2 regions of the Mediterraneibacter gnavus ATCC 29149 genome follow, and region 1 is predicted to be linked to the other one. Evidence: predicted binding sites of a transcription regulator. Region 1 holds the regulator's gene; the other holds the start of a gene.
The links. Region 1 encodes Rex, which represses fermentation and respiration genes when NADH is low (regulators of the CRP and FNR family bind a similar motif). Its sites were predicted from a motif close to ATTGTTAANTANTTAACAAT; they were not measured.
Positions count from the first base shown of each region.

Region 1 (12,360 bases):
GTCCGTACAACGCAATTCCCGCACGGACCAGATTTTGTTTCCACTGTGGAAAATCAATGATTCCCGCGCTGTTATCGCAATGGTATTGCGAAATCGAAATCCCCCGCTTTTCAACCTCATTTCTCATCCATACAAATTTTCTGTACTGCTCTTCTGAAAATGTTTTATCCAGCTCATCTGCTTTTGCAAAATGCGTAAACATTCCTTCCAGGCATACATTCGGAAGTTTTTCAATCTGCCCGATGAGATCTGCGCTCTCCTCTGTTGCCGGAAATCCGAGCCGTTCCATCCCTGTATCGATCTTGATATGAAAATACGCTGTTTTTCCCAACTTTCGGGCAAGATTCGAAATCTCATGTGCCATATCCAGTGTGTATACTGTGGCGCGCACCTCTTCTTTTATCATTTCTTCATACTGGTCCGGGAACACACATCCCAGCACCATCGTCGGTTTTTGAATTCCCGCTCTGTGAAGCTCCACTGCTTCTTCCAGAGTCGCAGTCGCATAGCCCCATACATCCGGATCGTCATCCAGCATACAGGCAATCGGAACCGCACCATGTCCATATCCGTCTGTTTTCACTACGGCAATAAATTTTGCGCCTTCTCCAACCCTCTTTTTCATCTGTTCCATGTTATATGAAATTGCATCCAGATCAATCTCTGCATACACTCTGCTGTGTTTTTCCATCATTATCTCCCCTTTTCTGTCTTTTTGATACAAGCTGCGATCCCCTCTGTCAGATCTTCTGCCAGAACGCTGTAAGCGCCTCTCCTCTCTCTGGCTGCATCTCCTCCACAGGCATGAAGATACACTCCCAGCACAGTCCCTTCATACACTTTCATATGCTGCGCCAGAAGCCCTGTGATCACTCCGGCAAGCACATCGCCGGAACCGGCCTTTGCCATCGCACTGTTTCCAGCAGTATTCAGAAACATCTGCCGGTCTTTTCCTGCCACAAGCGTACGTGCATCCTTCAGTGCACAAACAACACCATAGCTGTCTGTAAATTCTTTTAACGCAGCAAATCTGTTTTTCCCAAGTTCCGGGATGGTACACCCCAAAAGTCCTGCCATTTCTTTCATATGTGGTGTCAGTACAAATGGCTTTTTTTCTTTTGGAAGAAGTTCCATATGATCCGCCAAAAGATTCAAACCGTCTGCATCGATCACACATGGGACCTCTGCATATTTCATCAAATAAGAAAGTATCTGCCCGGCGGTCCTGCTTTTTCCAAGTCCGCATCCGATACAGATTACATCTGCCCACTTCAAAAGACTTTGCAGTTTTTCTTCCTCATATTCTGTATAGGTGGATACGATCGCTTCCGGTAAGAGCTGCTGCAAAATCGTCCGGTTCGATTCTTCTGTATAGATCTGTACCAGACCGCCACCACTTATATAAGCTGCACGTGCACTTAAGTATGCCGCACCAGACATCCCCTTACTGCCCGTGATCATCAGAATCTTTCCATAACTTCCCTTGTGGGAATTCTTTTTCCGATCCGGAAGAAATTTGGAAAGATCCGATTTTTCCAATGTGTAACAGACTTCCGGATTTTCTTCAAAAAGTTTTGTCCCGATCCCGATTTCCACAGGGATTACCTCGCCCGCATAATCGGATCCCGGAAACAAAACAGTTCCCAGTTTCTCACATGCAAAAGAAACTGTCAAGTCCGCATGAAATGCCGTTCCCAGCACCTGTCCGTCAAAAGAGCTGATTCCTGACGGAATATCGATTGCCACTTTCTCTGCATGTATCTGGTTCATTTCTTCGATCACATCTTTATAATGCCCCTCGATCGTCCTGCTTAAACCTACACCAAACACAGCATCTATGACAACAGTATATTCTTTTGGGGGAATGTTTGTGACAACGGAAACACCCAGATTGGATGCGATCTGCCTCTGCTGTCTGCATTCTTCACTCATGGATGTTTCTTTCCCTGCAAAAACCGCACACACATCTTTTCCCTCCAGATAAAGAAGTCTTGCAACGGCGAATCCATCTCCACCATTATTTCCACTTCCGCACACAACAAGACAGTGATCCAGACTGATTCCTTTCTCTTTCATCACTTCCACTGTTTTCAGAGCTGCCCGCTCCATCAATACCAGAGAAGGAATCCCGATCTTTTGAATCGTATATTCATCCGCTCTCTGCATCCACGCTCCGTCTGGTAAATATCTCATACCCGATCTCCCTTCTGCTCCTGAAAAGAAAGGACGTGCAGCCAGATATTTTCCGACCACACGCCTTTGCACATGAACTGAGTTATTCTTACTTGTTTTGTTCTTCCCGGTGACGACTGACATTATATGACAGCTTCATCAGACTGTCTGAAAGATGTACGCTTTCTACGATCACATCTTTTGGCAGATTCAGATCTGTATGTGCAAAATTCCAGATAGCCTGGATTCCATTGTCCACTAATAACTCTGCAACTTCTTTTGCTTTCGATTTTGGAATCGTCAGTGCTGCAATCTCAATCTCATTGTTCTGAAGAAATTCCTGCAGCTCATCCATCATCCGTACCGGAATTCCGCGGATGGCAACTCCTTCAAGCCGGGGATTCACATCAAAAAGTCCTTTTAAAATAAATCCGCCTTTTTCAAAAGAGGCATAATTAGCAAGAGCCTGTCCCAGATTACCTGCACCTATGATAATGAAATTGTGGCTTCTGTCCAGTCCGAGAATCTTGCCGATCTCCGTATATAAATATTTTACATTATACCCGTATCCCTGTTGCCCGAATCCCCCGAAATTATTGAGATCCTGTCGAATCTGGGATGCCGTGACATGCATCTTCTTACTTAGATCGTTGGATGAGATCCTCTCCACCTGATCTTCCATCAAATCTCCAAGGTATCTATAATATCTGGGGAGCCTGCTGATAACTGCACGGGATATTTTTCTTTCTTCCACTGATTGTACCCTCCAATTTTAATCTTTTCTTATTATATAGAATTGTGAAAGATAAGTCAAACTTTTATATTGTATTTTGCCGTGTTTTCGTTATAATGAAATGGTGATGATTCGAAATAATCAGTTATTGTCAAAATACAGGAGGAATTTCATGATACTCGCATGTCATAATTTAAATAAATCATTCGGCGACCATCTCATTGTCCGGGATGGCTCTTTTCATGTAGAAGACCGTGAAAAAGCTGCACTTGTCGGCGTCAACGGTGCAGGAAAATCAACAATCTTCAAAATGATCGTAGGAGAACTGCCTCTGGATGAAGGAGACGTTATTCTGACAAAAGGAAAGACGCTTGGCTATCTTGCCCAGCATCAGAATCTGGATACTACAAACACGATCTATGAAGAACTAAAAACTGCAAAATCTGATATTATCGCTCTGGAGGCCCAGATCCGCGCCATCGAACTGGAGTTAAAATCTCTTTCCGGAGAGGAACTGACAAACCGTTTAAACACTTACAACCGGCTGATGTCAGAATTTGAATCGAAAAACGGTTACGCCTACGAAAGTGAGATCACCGGTGTTTTAAAAGGTCTTGGCTTTACAGAAGAAGAATTCTCAAAACCCACAGACACCCTTTCCGGCGGTCAGAAAACCAGGGTATCTCTCGGAAAACTTTTGCTCACAAAACCAGATATCCTGTTGTTGGACGAACCGACCAACCACCTGGATCTGAACTCCATCAGCTGGCTGGAGACGTATCTTCTGAACTATCCGGGTGCAGTTCTGATTGTTTCCCATGACCGGTTTTTCTTAAACCGCGTTGTGACAAAGGTCATCGAGATTGAAAACGGCTCTGTACGCATGTATACCGGCAATTACAAAGACTATGCACAGAAAAAACAGATGATCCGGGATGCGCAGCTCAAAGAATATTTAAACCAGCAGCGTGAAATCAAGCATCAGGAAGCAGTCATTGAAAAACTGCGCTCTTTCAACCGTGAAAAATCAATCAAACGCGCGGAAAGCAGGGAAAAAATGCTCTCCAAAATCACACCTGTCGAAAGACCCGCAGAAGCGGCAAGAGAGATGCACTTTACACTGGAACCTTCCGAAGTCAGTGGAAATGACGTTTTAAGTATCGAATCCCTCGGGAAACGTTTTGACAGTCAGGTGTTATTCCATGATATCAGCTTTGAAATCAAGCGCGGAGAGCACGTAGCGATCATCGGAGACAATGGAACCGGAAAAACAACACTCTTGAAAATACTCAATCAGGTCGTAGAACCGGATTCCGGAAGTTTTACACTGGGTTCTAAAGTTCAGATCGGATACTACGATCAGGAACATCATGTGCTGCACAATGAAAAAACTATTTTCGACGAGATTTCCGACGATTATCCGACACTCACCAATACGCAGATCCGAAACACTCTTGCAGCATTTCAGTTTACCGGAGACGATGTCTACAAGCTGATCCGGGATTTAAGCGGTGGAGAAAAAGGACGTGTCTCTCTTGCAAAACTGATGCTTTCAGAAGCCAATTTTCTGATTCTTGACGAGCCGACCAACCACCTGGATATTACTTCCAAAGAAATTCTGGAGCAGGCACTCAACGAATATACCGGCACGGTTCTGTACGTATCCCATGACCGGTACTTTATCAACCAGACTGCCACCCGGATTCTGGAACTGGTCAACCAGACTTTTGTCAATTATATCGGAAACTATGATTACTATCTGGAGAAAAAAGAAGAACTGACCGCCGCATACGCCACCCCGGCTGCTGATCAGACAGTTCCTCAAAATACCACCGAATCGACACCTTCAGACTCCAAACTAAGCTGGCAGGAACAAAAGGAACTGCAGGCAAAAGAACGAAAACGAAAAAATGAACTGAAAAAGACGGAAGACCGAATTGCTGTTCTGGAAGAACGAAATGTGGAAATCGACGAGCTGATGACGCAGGAAGAAGTCTATTCCAATTCTGTCAAATGTCAGGAACTTGCATTGGAAAAAGATGCAAACAATACCGAACTGGAAGAACTGTACGAAAAATGGGAAGAACTCGCAGAATAATCTGCGAGTCCTTTCCATTTCATTTTCTAATATCACTTCTTCCAGATAGGAGTCATTTCTTTTAATATCTCCGGTATTTTTTCATAAAAATTTTCCACATCAAACTTTCCATAGTATATGATATCCATATCCGCAGCTTTTCCGAGATAGATCATCTCATCTTCGTTCTGCTCTTGCAAATGAGGTTGTATATATGTGGACCACAGGTTTCGATTTAAATAAACCATTGCAATTTCCCTTTTTTCTGCTCCCTCTCCCACTGTTACAGGGTTACAAAAAACAGAGCCTGCCGAATCACTTCCTGCATAGGATAAATAGGCATCCTCTCCGACTATTTCCACTTCCATTTTCTGTGGATCAAACGGGATCGGCTCTTTCGGAAGCACCAGAATTGTATAAACTCCTGCCAGAAGGGCGCACACAAGAATCGCCCCAAGTATTGCTGCTGCGATCCTACGGTTGATCAATCTGTGTTTTAATTTCTGAAACAGTTCTTTTTCTGCCTGATTGATTTTTTTCTTATTCGGCAATATTATTTTTGCCCGCATTTTTTCCATTTCTTTTCTGCAGTCTTCACATTCCTTCAAATGTTCTTCTACCAGCTTCTTTGTATCCTCACTCACAATTTCATCTACATACAGCGGCATGATATCCTGTATTACATTACAACTGATTTTACTCATATCCCTGCTCCTCCATATACTCTTCAATTTTCTTTTTCGCTCTATAAAAAGTAACTCTCACCCAGCCGGAACTTTTTTGAAATAATGTTCCGATTTTTTCATAAGAAAGTTCTCCAAACACCCGCAAATTAAACACTTCTTTATATGGTTCTTCCATATTGTGAAGGAACTTGTGAATCAAAAATGCCTTTTCTTCATTCACCAGATTTTCTGCAAAATGAACTCCTACATCTACTATGTTTTCATACTCTGTCCAATCTGCATCATGCTTTTTTCGTCTGCAGTAGCTAAAATATGTATTCTTCGCAATTGTAAAAAGCCAGGCTCTGATATCCTTTCTCCCGTCAAATTGATTCAGAGATTTTAATGCTTTTACAAACGTCTCCTGCGCAATTTCTTCTGCTGTCACTTCATCCGGCGTCAGGCTGCGAACATATAGAAAAACTTCCCGAAAATACAGCTGATATATTTTTTCGAACTCCACATCTCCCCCTCCTTTCACCTTAATAACTGCTCACATTCTAAAACGTTACAAATCTTTTCATTTTATTATATAAAAAAATACATACTTTACAAAATTGTTTTTTTGCCCTGTTTTATCTCGTGATCATTCTCTCACCCGGGGTATAAAAAACGGGGTGAAAAATCCGATGTAAGATTTTTCACCCCACTTTTCTATTTTCTTTTACAATCTCTTCGCGATTGCTTTGATAAATCCTTCACTGTTTAAGACTGTCGGATTCTCAATTGTTGTGATCAGTGCCAGATCTTTTGTCATCTCTCCTGCCTCAATCGTATCGATCGTAGCTTTTTCCAGTCTGTCAGCAAACTCCATCAATTCTTTGTTTCCATCCAGCTCTCCGCGTTTTCTCAGCGCTCCGGACCATGCAAAGATCGTTGCCACAGAGTTTGTAGAAGTCTCTTCCCCTTTTAAGTGCTTGTAATAATGACGCTGTACCGTACCATGTGCCGCTTCATACTCATAATACCCTTCCGGAGAAACCAATACCGATGTCATCATTGCAAGAGAACCAAATGCTGAAGACACCATGTCGCTCATCACATCACCGTCATAGTTCTTACATGCCCAGATAAATCCGCCCTCTGATTTCATCACACGCGCTACGGCATCATCAATCAATGTATAGAAATATTCGATTCCCGCTGCTTTAAACTTCTCATCATATTCTGCATCGTAGATTTCCTGGAAAATATCTTTAAATGTATGGTCATATTTCTTGGAAATTGTATCCTTTGTTGCAAACCAGAGATCCTGTTTTGTGTCCAGTGCATAATTGAAACAGCTTCTTGCAAAACTTTCAATCGACTCATTGACATTATGCATTCCCTGTACGATTCCTGCGCCTGTAAACTCATGAACCAGCTCTCTTGTCTGCGTTCCGTCTTCTGCTGTGTAGACCAGCTCCACTTTTCCAACACCCGGAATCTTCATCTCGGATCCTTTATACACATCCCCATATGCATGTCTTGCGATCGTAATTGGCTTCTTCCAGCTTTTTACACAAGGCTCAATTCCTTTTACAACAATCGGAGCACGGAAAACTGTTCCGTCTAAAATAGCGCGGATCGTACCATTTGGACTCTTCCACATCTCTTTGAGATCATACTCTTCCATACGCGCCGCATTTGGAGTGATCGTCGCACATTTGACTGCCACTTTATATTTTTTCGTCGCATTTGCAGAATCTACTGTCACCTGATCGTTCGTCTCATTGCGGTGCTCCAGCCCCAGATCATAATATTCTGTATTCAGGTCAATGTATGGCTCCAGAAGATCTTCTTTGATCATCTTCCAGAGAATTCTTGTCATCTCGTCCCCGTCCATTTCCACGATTGGTGTGGTCATCTTAATTTTTTCCATGTTCCGTATCCTCCTAAATTTCTTCGTATCCCTGTTTTTTCAAATTCTGCATCACATGCAGGATGTGTTCGTTTGCAAGCTGCTCTGCCAGATCTGCATCGTTGTCTCGAATCGCACGAAGGATCTGCTTGTGCTCTCTGATCGACTTTCTGGCTCTCTCCTCTGAAACGACAGAGTTTCTTCTTGCCTGCTGCACATATTTATGAAAATCCATCAGGACATGGCTTAAAATCCGGCTGTCCGATGCTTCATACAAAATCTTATGGAATTTGCCATCCAGATCTGTCACCTGGTCTGCATTATTTCCACTTACTTTTTTCATATGGAATTCTGATAGAAGAATCACTTCTTCCAGCTCATCCAGCTGTTCCTCCGTAATATGCTCTGTTGCCCATCTGGCACACAACCCTTCCAGCATAGAACGCAGGATATAGATATCTCTGATATCCTTGGATGAAATTCCGGTCACATACGCTCCTTTGTTCGGTATGATCGTGACCAGTCCTTCCAGCTCCAGCTGCCTGAGTGCCTCTCTGACCGGTGTCCGGCTTACCCCCAGCTCTTTTCCGAGTGTATTCTCCCGCAGTTCATCATGCTCTTTATATTTTCCGCTCAGTATGTCTTCGCGGAGTCTCTGGAACACACGGCTTCCCAGAGAATTATCCTGATATTCGCCCATTTTCTATCTGTCAGCCTCCCAGCTACAATTTTATATGCAGTTCCTTACATATACTATCTATTTTGGCAATTAATTCGTCATCTGTCAAGACTGTAACGCGACCTTCTTCATACTCCTTATCTACCCACTCTTTCAATCGGCTGACCAGTTCTGAATTTTTATCCACCTGACTGCCCTGCGGAAGTTTATAGTAGGCATTGATCCAGTAGGCGATTCCCGCCGCTCCGGATGTATTGGAAACAGAAACCAGCGCTGGGCGGTTCAGGAATTTGTCTGTATCAAATATATTATAGATCTCTTCATTTTTGAGCATTCCATCCGCATGGATTCCAGCTCTTGTGACATTAAAATTCTTTCCGACAAACGGTGTCCTCGATGGCACTCTGTATCCGATTTCCTTCTCATAATATTCAGCCAGCTCTGTAATAACCGTTGTATCCATTCCATCCAGTGTTCCTCGAAGCTGTGCATACTCAAATACCATTGCCTCTAAAGGTGTATTACCCGTACGCTCTCCGATACCAAACAAGGAACAGTTCACTCCGCAGGCTCCGTAAAGCCACGCTGTCGTCGAATTATTGACTGCTTTATAGAAATCGTTGTGTCCGTGGAATTCGATCAGTTCACTTGGCACGCCCGCATGTGTCATCAGACCATAGATGATTCCCGGAATAGAACGCGGAATCACTGCACCCGGGAAATTCACCCCATATCCCATCGTATCACAGACACGGATCTTGACCGGGATCTGATACTCTTCCATCAGCTTCATCAGTTCCAGACAAAACGGAATCACAAAACCGTAAATATCAGAACGTGTGATATCTTCCAGATGACATCTCGGCCGAACTCCGGTTTCCATGCACTCACGCACAACAGATAAATAATGTTCCATCGCTTCCCGCCTCGTCATCTTCAGCTTGTAAAAAATATGATAATCGGAACAGCTGACCAAAATCCCTGTCTCCTTGAGACCGATATCTTTTACCAGCTGAAAATCCTTTTTACTGGCACGGATCCAGCTTGTCACTTCCGGAAACTGATATCCTCTCTCCAGACATTTGTAGACCGCATCCCGATCTTTCTTGCTGTACAGGAAAAACTCACTCTGACGAATCTTTCCGTTAGGACCTCCCAGACGATGGAAATAATCATAAATCGTCACAATCTGCTCTGTTGTATAAGGAGCTCTGGACTGCTGTCCGTCTCTAAATGTCGTATCTGTGATCCAGATTTCATCCGGCATATTATGCGGCACAATACGGTCATTGAATGCAATCTTTGGGATTTCATCATAATGGAACAGATTCCGGAACACATTCGGCGTATCTACATCCACCAGTGGATACATGTGTTCTTCCAGTTCCAGAAGATTTGTGTGCTGATTCAAACGTACTTTTCTATTTTCCATGATTTTCTCCTCCGTCCACTCTTTAGCACTCTACTTAGTAAAAGTTCTTGTATAATTGTATACACTCATACATGTATTGTCAATAGTAATTTTTCTTACTATAACTGCAAAAGGCAGATGCCCTGATCCTTTCAATCAGATAACATCTGCCTTTTTCTCACACGATCACTCTTACTTTCAGAACACCTTCTACTGCTTCCAGTGCTTTCGCAATCTGTCCGGAAACCTCGGATTCTACGTCGATCATCGTATAAGCATATTCCTTCTTACTCTTATTTGCCATCAGGGAAATATTCATTCCCTCGCCTGCCAGAAGTGCTGTAAACTGTCCCAGCATATTCGGGATGTTGCGGTGCAGGATTGTAATTCTTGCTCCGCTTCCTTTCACTCCCATATCGCAGTCCGGATAATTTACAGAATGTGTAATATTTCCGTTCTGCAGATAATCCATCACTTCTGCAACTGCCATTTTGGCGCAATTATCCTCAGACTCTTCTGTGGAAGCTCCCAAATGCGGAATCACGATTGCGCCTCTGACACCTACGATCTCTTTTGTCGGGAAGTCCGTCACATAACTGCGCACTTTCTCAGATACTAAAGCATCCACGATATCTTCCTGATTGACCAGTACATCTCTCGCAAAATTCAGGATCACTACCCCGTCTTTCATCAGACTGATGGCGTCTTTGTTGATCATTCCTTTTGTATCGTCCAGTGCCGGAACATGAACGGTCAGATAATCGCACTCTTTGTACAATTCATCCACGGATTTTGCATGATGAATATTTCTGGAAAGCTTCCATGCCGCATCTACGGATACATACGGGTCATATCCATATACTTCCATTCCCAGATGTGTCGCTGCATTCGCCACCAGAACTCCGATCGCTCCCAGACCGATCACTCCTATTTTTTTTCCTTCCAGCTCCGTTCCTGCAAAAGCTTTCTTCTTCTTTTCTGTGATTTTTGCGATATCTCCGTCTTCTTCGTACTCCTGCACCCAGTTGATACCTCCGATAATGTCACGGGCTGCCAGAAGCATTCCTGCAATTACGAGTTCTTTCACACCATTTGCATTGGCTCCGGGTGTATTGAATACTACGATCCCTTTCTCCGCACAACGATCCAGAGGAATATTGTTCACACCTGCACCTGCTCTTGCCACAACTTTCAGGTTCTCCGGCAGTTCCATCTCATGCATAGATGCACTTCTGACCAAAATTGCGTCTGCCGCCTCTGCAGCCTCTGTTTTTTGATAGTTCTCTGTAAATTTATCGAGTCCAATCTGAGAGATTGGATTCAGGCAATGATACTGATACATACTACGCATTTTCCTCCTCAAACTTCTTCATAAACGCAACGAGAGCTTCTACTCCTTCATACGGCATTGCGTTGTAAATACTTGCACGCATTCCGCCTACAGTACGGTGTCCCTTCAGATTTTCCAGTCCGGCTTCTTTTGCTTCTTTCACAAATTTGGCATCCAGATCTTTGTCTCCTGTCACAAATGGAACATTCATCAGAGAACGGTCTTTTTTCTCCACGGTTCCTTTGAACAACTTACTTTCGTCCAGAAAATCGTACAACAGTTTAGCTTTCTTTTCATTTTTCTCTTTCATCGCAGAAAGGCCGCCCATCTTCTTCAGCCACTTAAACACTTTTCCGCAAATATAGATTCCGTATGCAGGCGGAGTGTTGTAGAGAGAATCCGCATCTGCATGCGTTTTGTATTTCAGCATCGTCGGTGTGCCTGGAAGCACATCTTCTGTGATCAGGTCTTCCCGGATAATCACGATCACAACACCTGCCGGTCCGATATTTTTCTGTACGCCTCCATAGATCACTCCATATTTTGTGACATCTACAGGCTCAGAGAGGAAACAGGAAGAAACGTCTGCAACCAGCGTCTTTCCTTTTGTATTCGGCAGTTCTTTAAATTTTGTTCCGTAAATCGTATTATTCTCACAGATGTATACATAATCTGCATCTTCTGAAACCGGAAGATCCGAACAGTCCGGAATATAAGAAAAAGTCTTGTCTGCAGAAGATGCGATCCGGTTTACGGTTCCATACTTTTCTGCCTCATCCGCTGCTTTTTTTGCCCACTGACCGGTCACAATGTAATCTGCCACCCGGTTCTTCATCAGATTCATCGGAATCATCGCAAACTGCTGAGATGCTCCGCCCTGCAAAAATAAAACCTTGTAATTGTCCGGAATATCCATCAGCTCTCTGAGATCTGCCTCTGCTTCCTGAATAATCGTCTCGAAGGCTTTCGAGCGATGACTCATTTCCATAACCGACATTCCGGTTCCTCTGTAATCTAACATTTCATCTGCTGCTTCTTTTAGCACTTCTTCCGGCAGCACTGCCGGTCCGGCTGAAAAATTGTACACTCTACTCATCTTCTTTTCCTCCTGAATTTCATTTTTATATTGAAACAAAGAAAATTTATTCTTCGTTCAAATCCATCTCATCAAACACTTCGCTGATCGCAGCTCCCGGCGCAACCATCGGCCACACCTTGTCATCCTGGTCGATCTGGCAGTCCAGCACAACAGGACGCTGCATCTTTACTGCTTTTGCAAAAGCGTCTGCAAACTCTTCTTTTGTTGTCACACGGATTCCTTCTGCTCCAAGCGCCTGTGCCAGCTTTACAAAATCCACCGCATCATCCAGGATTGTCTGGGAATAATGCTGAT
Region 1 covers NZ_CP043051.1:2,787,889-2,800,248, reverse strand. The annotation lists gene alr (alanine racemase) at 1-691, opposite strand, end outside; gene FXV78_RS13850 (NAD(P)H-hydrate dehydratase) at 694-2,193, opposite strand; gene FXV78_RS13845 (redox-sensing transcriptional repressor Rex) at 2,282-2,926, opposite strand; gene FXV78_RS13840 (ABC-F family ATP-binding cassette domain-containing protein) at 3,078-5,003, shown strand; gene FXV78_RS13835 (zf-HC2 domain-containing protein) at 5,036-5,686, opposite strand; gene FXV78_RS13830 (RNA polymerase sigma factor) at 5,679-6,170, opposite strand; gene FXV78_RS13825 (NADP-dependent isocitrate dehydrogenase) at 6,372-7,568, opposite strand; gene FXV78_RS13820 (GntR family transcriptional regulator) at 7,582-8,247, opposite strand; gene FXV78_RS13815 (2-isopropylmalate synthase) at 8,270-9,658, opposite strand; gene FXV78_RS13810 (phosphoglycerate dehydrogenase) at 9,816-10,979, opposite strand; gene serC (3-phosphoserine/phosphohydroxythreonine transaminase) at 10,981-12,063, opposite strand; gene ilvB (biosynthetic-type acetolactate synthase large subunit) at 12,110-12,360, opposite strand, start outside.

Region 2 (6,255 bases), 1.3 Mb from region 1:
GCTGCATATTCTTCAGGAAAACCAGCACTTGGTGTTGGACCTGGAAATACACCTGTTATCATTGATGATACAGCAGATATCAAGATGGCAGTAAACTCTATCATCCATTCTAAAACATTTGACAATGGTATGATCTGTGCTTCTGAGCAGTCAGTTACTGTTCTGGATAGCATTTATGAAGAAGTGAAGAAAGAATTCCAGTATCGTGGATGCTACTTCCTGAAAAAAGGCGCTGAGCTTGATAAGGTTCGTAAGACAATTATCATCAATGGTGCATTAAACAGCAAGATTCCTGGAAAATCTGCATATGAGATTGCAAAAATGGCAGGTGTAGATGTTCCTGAGAATACAAAAATCCTGATCGGTGAAGTAGAGTCTGTAGATATTTCAGAAGAATTTGCTCACGAAAAATTATCTCCTGTACTTGCTATGTATAAAGCAAAAACATTTGACGAAGCACTTGCAAAAGCAGAACAGCTTGTAGCAGACGGTGGATATGGACATACATCTGCTCTGTACGTTCATCCGGCACAGACAGAAAAGATTGAAAAACACTATGCAGCAATGAAGACATGCCGTGTTCTGATCAACACTCCTGCAGCTCAGGGTGGTATCGGAGATCTTTACAACTTCAAACTGGCTCCATCTCTTACACTGGGATGTGGTTCATGGGGCGGAAACTCCGTATCAGAAAACGTTGGAGTAAAACACCTGATTAACGTGAAGACAGTTGCAGAGAGGAGAGAGAACATGCTCTGGTTCAGAACACCTGAAAAAGTATACTTCAAGAAAGGCAGCATGCCGGTTGCACTGGATGAACTTGGAACAATCATGCACAAGAAAAAAGCATTCATCGTAACAGACTCATTCCTGTACAAAAACGGATATGTAAAAGGAATCGAAGAGAAACTGGATGCTATGGGAATCCAGCACACATGCTTCTATGAAGTAGCTCCGGACCCGACACTGCAGTGTGCACAGAAAGGTGCAGACATGATGCGTTCTTTCGAGCCTGATACAATTATTGCTCTTGGTGGTGGATCTGCAATGGACGCTGCTAAGATTATGTGGGTAATGTACGAATATCCGGATGCAAACTTTGAAGATATGGCTATGGACTTCATGGATATCCGTAAGAGAGTATACACATTCCCTGAGATGGGTAAAAAAGCATACTTCGTAGCAATCCCGACATCTTCAGGAACAGGTTCTGAGGTAACACCATTTGCGATCATTACAGACGCAGAGACAGGTGTAAAATGGCCGCTGGCTGATTACCAGTTACTTCCGAACATGGCAATCGTTGATGTTGACAACATGATGACACAGCCAAAAGGACTGACAAGTGCATCAGGTATCGACGTTATGACACATGCGATCGAAGCATTTGTATCTATCATGGCTACAGACTACACAGATGGTCTTGCTATGAAAGCAGTGAAGATGGTATTTGAAAACCTTCCATCTGCATATGAGAACGGAGCAAATGATCCGAAAGCACGTGAAGAGATGGCAAACGCTTCTTGTATGGCTGGTATGGCATTCGCAAATGCATTCCTTGGATTGAACCACTCTATGGCTCATAAACTGGGAGCATTCCACCATCTGCCACACGGTGTTGCAAACGCAGTACTTCTGACAGAAGTTATGAGATACAATGCATCTGAGGTTCCAACTAAGATGGGAACATTCTCTCAGTATCAGTATCCACATGCACTTGCAAGATACGCTGAGTTAGGACGTTTTGCAGGATGCACAGGAAAAGATGACAAAGAAGTATTTGAGAACTTCCTTGCAAAACTGGAAGTATTAAAAGAACAGATCGGAATCAAGAAATCCATCAAAGAGTATGGTATCGATGAGAAATACTTCCTTGACACACTGGATGACATGGTAGAGCAGGCATTCAATGACCAGTGTACAGGAGCAAACCCAAGATACCCACTGATGAAAGAGATCAAAGAACTTTACCTGAAATGCTACTATGGAAAATAATTTCCGGTAAGGAAAATAAGAGAGAAGGACATTCCAAACGCCAGAAATGACGGGAGGAGTGTCCTCTTTTTGTGAAAATATAAAAGAAGAAAATCGTTAAAAAAAGTTAAGAAATTAACAATTATATTCAGTAAAAAAATATCGTGAAAAATTGCACAAAGTTAACTTTAGGGGCTTACATTTCAAAAAAGCAGGAGCTATAATAAGGTCAGTAAAAGAAAAACAGATACCACACCGGAAGGATTTACCGGGCGGGATAGAATGTATGACAGGAGGCAATTTTTATGAAACTGGAAGAAAAAAACTTAATCGTAAAACGTTCTTACAAAGAAGTGTACAAATGTGAAGAAGGAATTGTAAAAGTATTTGCAAAAGAGCATCCGAAGTCAGACGTACTGAATGAGGCTTTAAATACTGCCCGTGTTGAAGAAGCAGGACTGGATATCCCGAGTGTAAAAGAAGTGACACAGATCGATGGAAAATGGGCTCTGGTGATCGAGTACAAAGATGGTAAGACAATGGAAGAGATGATGAAGGTCGATCCTACAAATCTGGAGAAATATATGAATGATTTTGTGGATCTGCAGCTGAGTGTTACAAGTAAAAAGGCACCTCTTTTAAACAAGATGAAAGATAAATTTGCCCGGCAGATCAATGGATTAAAAGTCCTGGATGCGACGACAAGATATGAACTGATGACACGACTGGAAAGTATGCCGAAGCATGACAAGATCTGTCACGGAGATTTTAATCCGAGCAACGTGATCGTTGGAAAGAACGGTAAGATGACTGTGATTGACTGGGCTCATGTGACACAGGGAAATGCAAGTGCGGATGCAGCTATGACCTATCTTTTGTTTGCACTGGAAAGTCAGGAAAAAGCAGATCTGTACCTGAAGATTTTCTGTAAGAAGAGTGATACAGCAATGCAGTATGTACAGCAGTGGCTTCCGATCGTCGCAGCAGCACAGCTTTCCAAGGAAAATGCGCTTGAGAAAGATTTCCTGATGAGATGGATTGATGTTATGGATTACCAATAGAAAAGAGGCTGAAGATCGGTATTAACAAACCGATTTTCAGCCTTCTTTTTATGTACGTATAAATTTCTACCAGCTCTGGAAGAAAAGATTCCCGCCGACATTGACTCCCGGACGATCGGTAGCACCTGCATACAGGAAGTAGTAGCAGTCAATGACAGAAGAAAGTCTTGCTCCGTTGACTGCGTCCTGGGTAACCTGAAGTGCCAGGCTGGACGGACCGGAATTCAGAACAGAATCAAGTCTTCCGCTCCAGACCGGTTCAAACTGTCCGGTTGCATAGATGACACCGTGAATTGAATTCGGGAAAAGCGGACTTTCCACACGATTCATGATCACGGTCGCTACAGCCAGCATGGAATTATAATCATGTATGGCCTCGCAGTCCAATAAAGCGGCAAAGGTAGTGAGCTCATCATGGGTTGCATCAGAGCCTCCTCCCTGAATGATATCTCCGCCGGAATCCGGTGTAGTCGGAGGTGTCGGAGTCACTGTTGAGTTACCGTCACCGGATGAAGGCTTGTCCGATTTCTGCTGCTGTTGCTGCTGAAGTTCCTGCTGTCTTTTTGCTTCCAGTTCTGCAGCTTCCTGTGCTCTAAGTGCTGCAAGCTGTGCCTGAAATGTAGCCAGATCAGTAGAAGTAGCAGCGGCTTTCGCTTCGAGATCAGACTGCTTCTTATCCAGACTTGTCTGGAGTGAGACCAGAGAATCCTGCTGTGCCTGAAGAGTCTTTTCCTCTTCTGCGATTTGATTTTTCGTCTCCTGCAGTTCAGTGAGCATCTTGCGGTCATAGTCGCTGATGTTCTGGATAAAATCTGCTTTGTTCAGAAAGTCAGTCATATCCTCTGCAGAAAAGAGCATTTCCAGAAGTGATGCGCTTCCGGTCTCGTACATATACTTAATACGTGTCTTCATGTCATTATACTGTTGAGCTTCTTTTGCCTGTGCGTCGGCTAAGGAATCTTTTGTCCTTTGAATCTCGCCATTCGTAATCTCAACCTGCATCTCAGTCGTAGATATCTGATCGCTGATGGCGACAAGTTCCTGATTGATACCGGCCAGCTGGCCTGCCAGATCAGAAGTTTTGCTTTCGAGGCTTTGGGTGCTTTCCTCTGCGGAAACAGGGAGAACAGAAAAAGCCATTGCGAGGGAGCAAATAAGTGCAGTACCTGTTTGCAGCCTGCGTTTTAAGCCTGATTTCATAACTTTAATTCCTTTCTATAAAAAAGTCTGTTTCGCTATTATACTATAAATTGCGAAATAACGCAAATTTTGATAAAATAAGTTACAAAACTTTAAGAAAGAGGTTACTGTGAGCAGTAACAGAAAGATGAGGAGTAGGCTTCATGAAAAAGATAAAAATGATAGGACTGGATTTGGACGGGACTTTGCTCAATTCAAAAAAAGAGGTAACTGATCATACAAAGAGTGTACTGGAGGAGGCCATCGCGCAGGGGATCATTGTGCTGGTAGCGACCGGGCGGCCGCTTACCGGTATTCCAGGACAGGTAAGAGCGATACAGGGAATGCAGTATGCGCTGACGACCAATGGGGCGAGAATCTACGATTTGATCCATGAAAAAACGATTCTTTCGCATCCGGTTCCTTATGAAAAAGGAAAGAAAGCGTTGGAAATCACAGAAAAGTATGATACATTACAAGAGGCGTACTTTGACCGGGAGGTATATGCGCAGGAAAATCAGCTACAGGAAATTTGGCGTTATCACAAGAATCCGCATATGTGGGAGTATGTAAGGTCTACCAGGACTGTAGTTCCGTCTATTGTAAAATGGTATGGCGAAGCAGAGCGCGATGCAGACAAACTGCAGCTTATGTTTGCGGATATGCAGGATATAGAGCGTGCCAGAAAAGAGCTGGAAGAGATTCCGGGGCTGGTATTGACGGGATCGCTTGGAAATAACATTGAGATTAATGCTCAGGGAATCGATAAGGGAATTGGAATGATTGAGCTTGGGCACAGACTTGGAATTGACAGAGATGAGATTATGGCATGCGGAGACGGGGACAATGATCTTGAAATGTTAAAGGCCGTGGGATTTGGAGTTGCCATGGGCAATGCAGAGGAAAGTGTAAAAGCGGTAGCAGATTATGTGACGGATACGAATGAGGAAGAAGGCGTGGCAAAAGCAGTCGAAAAGTTTGCTTTGAGATAGGAGGAGAGATATGTTAGAAGCATTAAAAGTAATCATACTGGGGATTGTGGAAGGAATTACAGAATGGCTCCCGATCAGCAGTACAGGACATTTGATCCTGGTAGAAGAATTTGTGAAGCTGAATTTCAGCCAGTCGTATCTGGATATGTTTAACGTGGTGATCCAGCTTGGTGCGATCATGGCAGTTGTTGTGATTTATTTTCACCGGCTGAATCCGTTTTCACCGAAAAAGACAGAAAAGCAGAAAAAAATGACGCTGCAGCTCTGGGTGAAAGTAGTGATCGCTTCCATACCGGCAGGAGTGGTAGGAATCCTGTTTAATGATTTTATTGAAGAAAAATTTAATAATTCTTATGTAGTTGCTACGATGCTGATCGTAGTCGGTGTTCTGTTTATTGTGATCGAGAACAGACACAAAGGAAGGAAACCTCAGATCACCAAGATTTCCCAGATGGGAGTTCCGGTCCTGATCTGGATCGGAGTATTCCAGATGCTTGCTATGATTCCGGGAACTTCCCGTTCAGGAGCAACGATCATCGGAGCACTGGCACTGGGCGTGTCAAGAACTGCAGCAGCGGATTTTACATTCTTTCTGGCGATTCCGGCAATGGCAGGTGCCAGCCTTGTAAAACTTCGTCACTTTGGATTTGACTTTACAGGGACTGAGCTTGGGCTTCTTCTGCTTGGATGTGTTGTTTCATTTGTTGTGTCCATTCTGGCGATCAAGTTTTTATTAAAATACATTCAGAATCATGATTTTAAGGCATTTGGATATTATCGTATCGTACTTGGAATTATTGTGTTCCTGTATTTCGGGATTCATGCACTGCTTGCATAAAAATGAATTATATACAAAAAATATACGTATAAAAATGATAATTTATGCATAATTAGTCTTGCAATTTCGTAAAAACATGGTATCATATATGTATAAAATGAATGATTATACAGACTATGTGTATTTTGTTTTGGGAGGAATGAAAGATGAAAATGAAAAAGTTGACAGGAATCGTTCTGGCAGCGGCATGTATGGTTTCGCTTGCAGGATG
Region 2 covers NZ_CP043051.1:552,591-558,845, reverse strand. The annotation lists gene adhE (bifunctional acetaldehyde-CoA/alcohol dehydrogenase) at 1-1,995, shown strand, start outside; gene FXV78_RS02775 (aminoglycoside phosphotransferase family protein) at 2,280-3,035, shown strand; gene FXV78_RS02770 (cell wall hydrolase) at 3,102-4,235, opposite strand; gene FXV78_RS02765 (Cof-type HAD-IIB family hydrolase) at 4,379-5,206, shown strand; gene FXV78_RS02760 (undecaprenyl-diphosphate phosphatase) at 5,217-6,044, shown strand; gene FXV78_RS02755 (transporter substrate-binding domain-containing protein) at 6,191-6,255, shown strand, end outside.
Region 2: a site for Rex is predicted at 2,098-2,117, ahead of FXV78_RS02775 (aminoglycoside phosphotransferase family protein). Genes of this name have one in related genera too.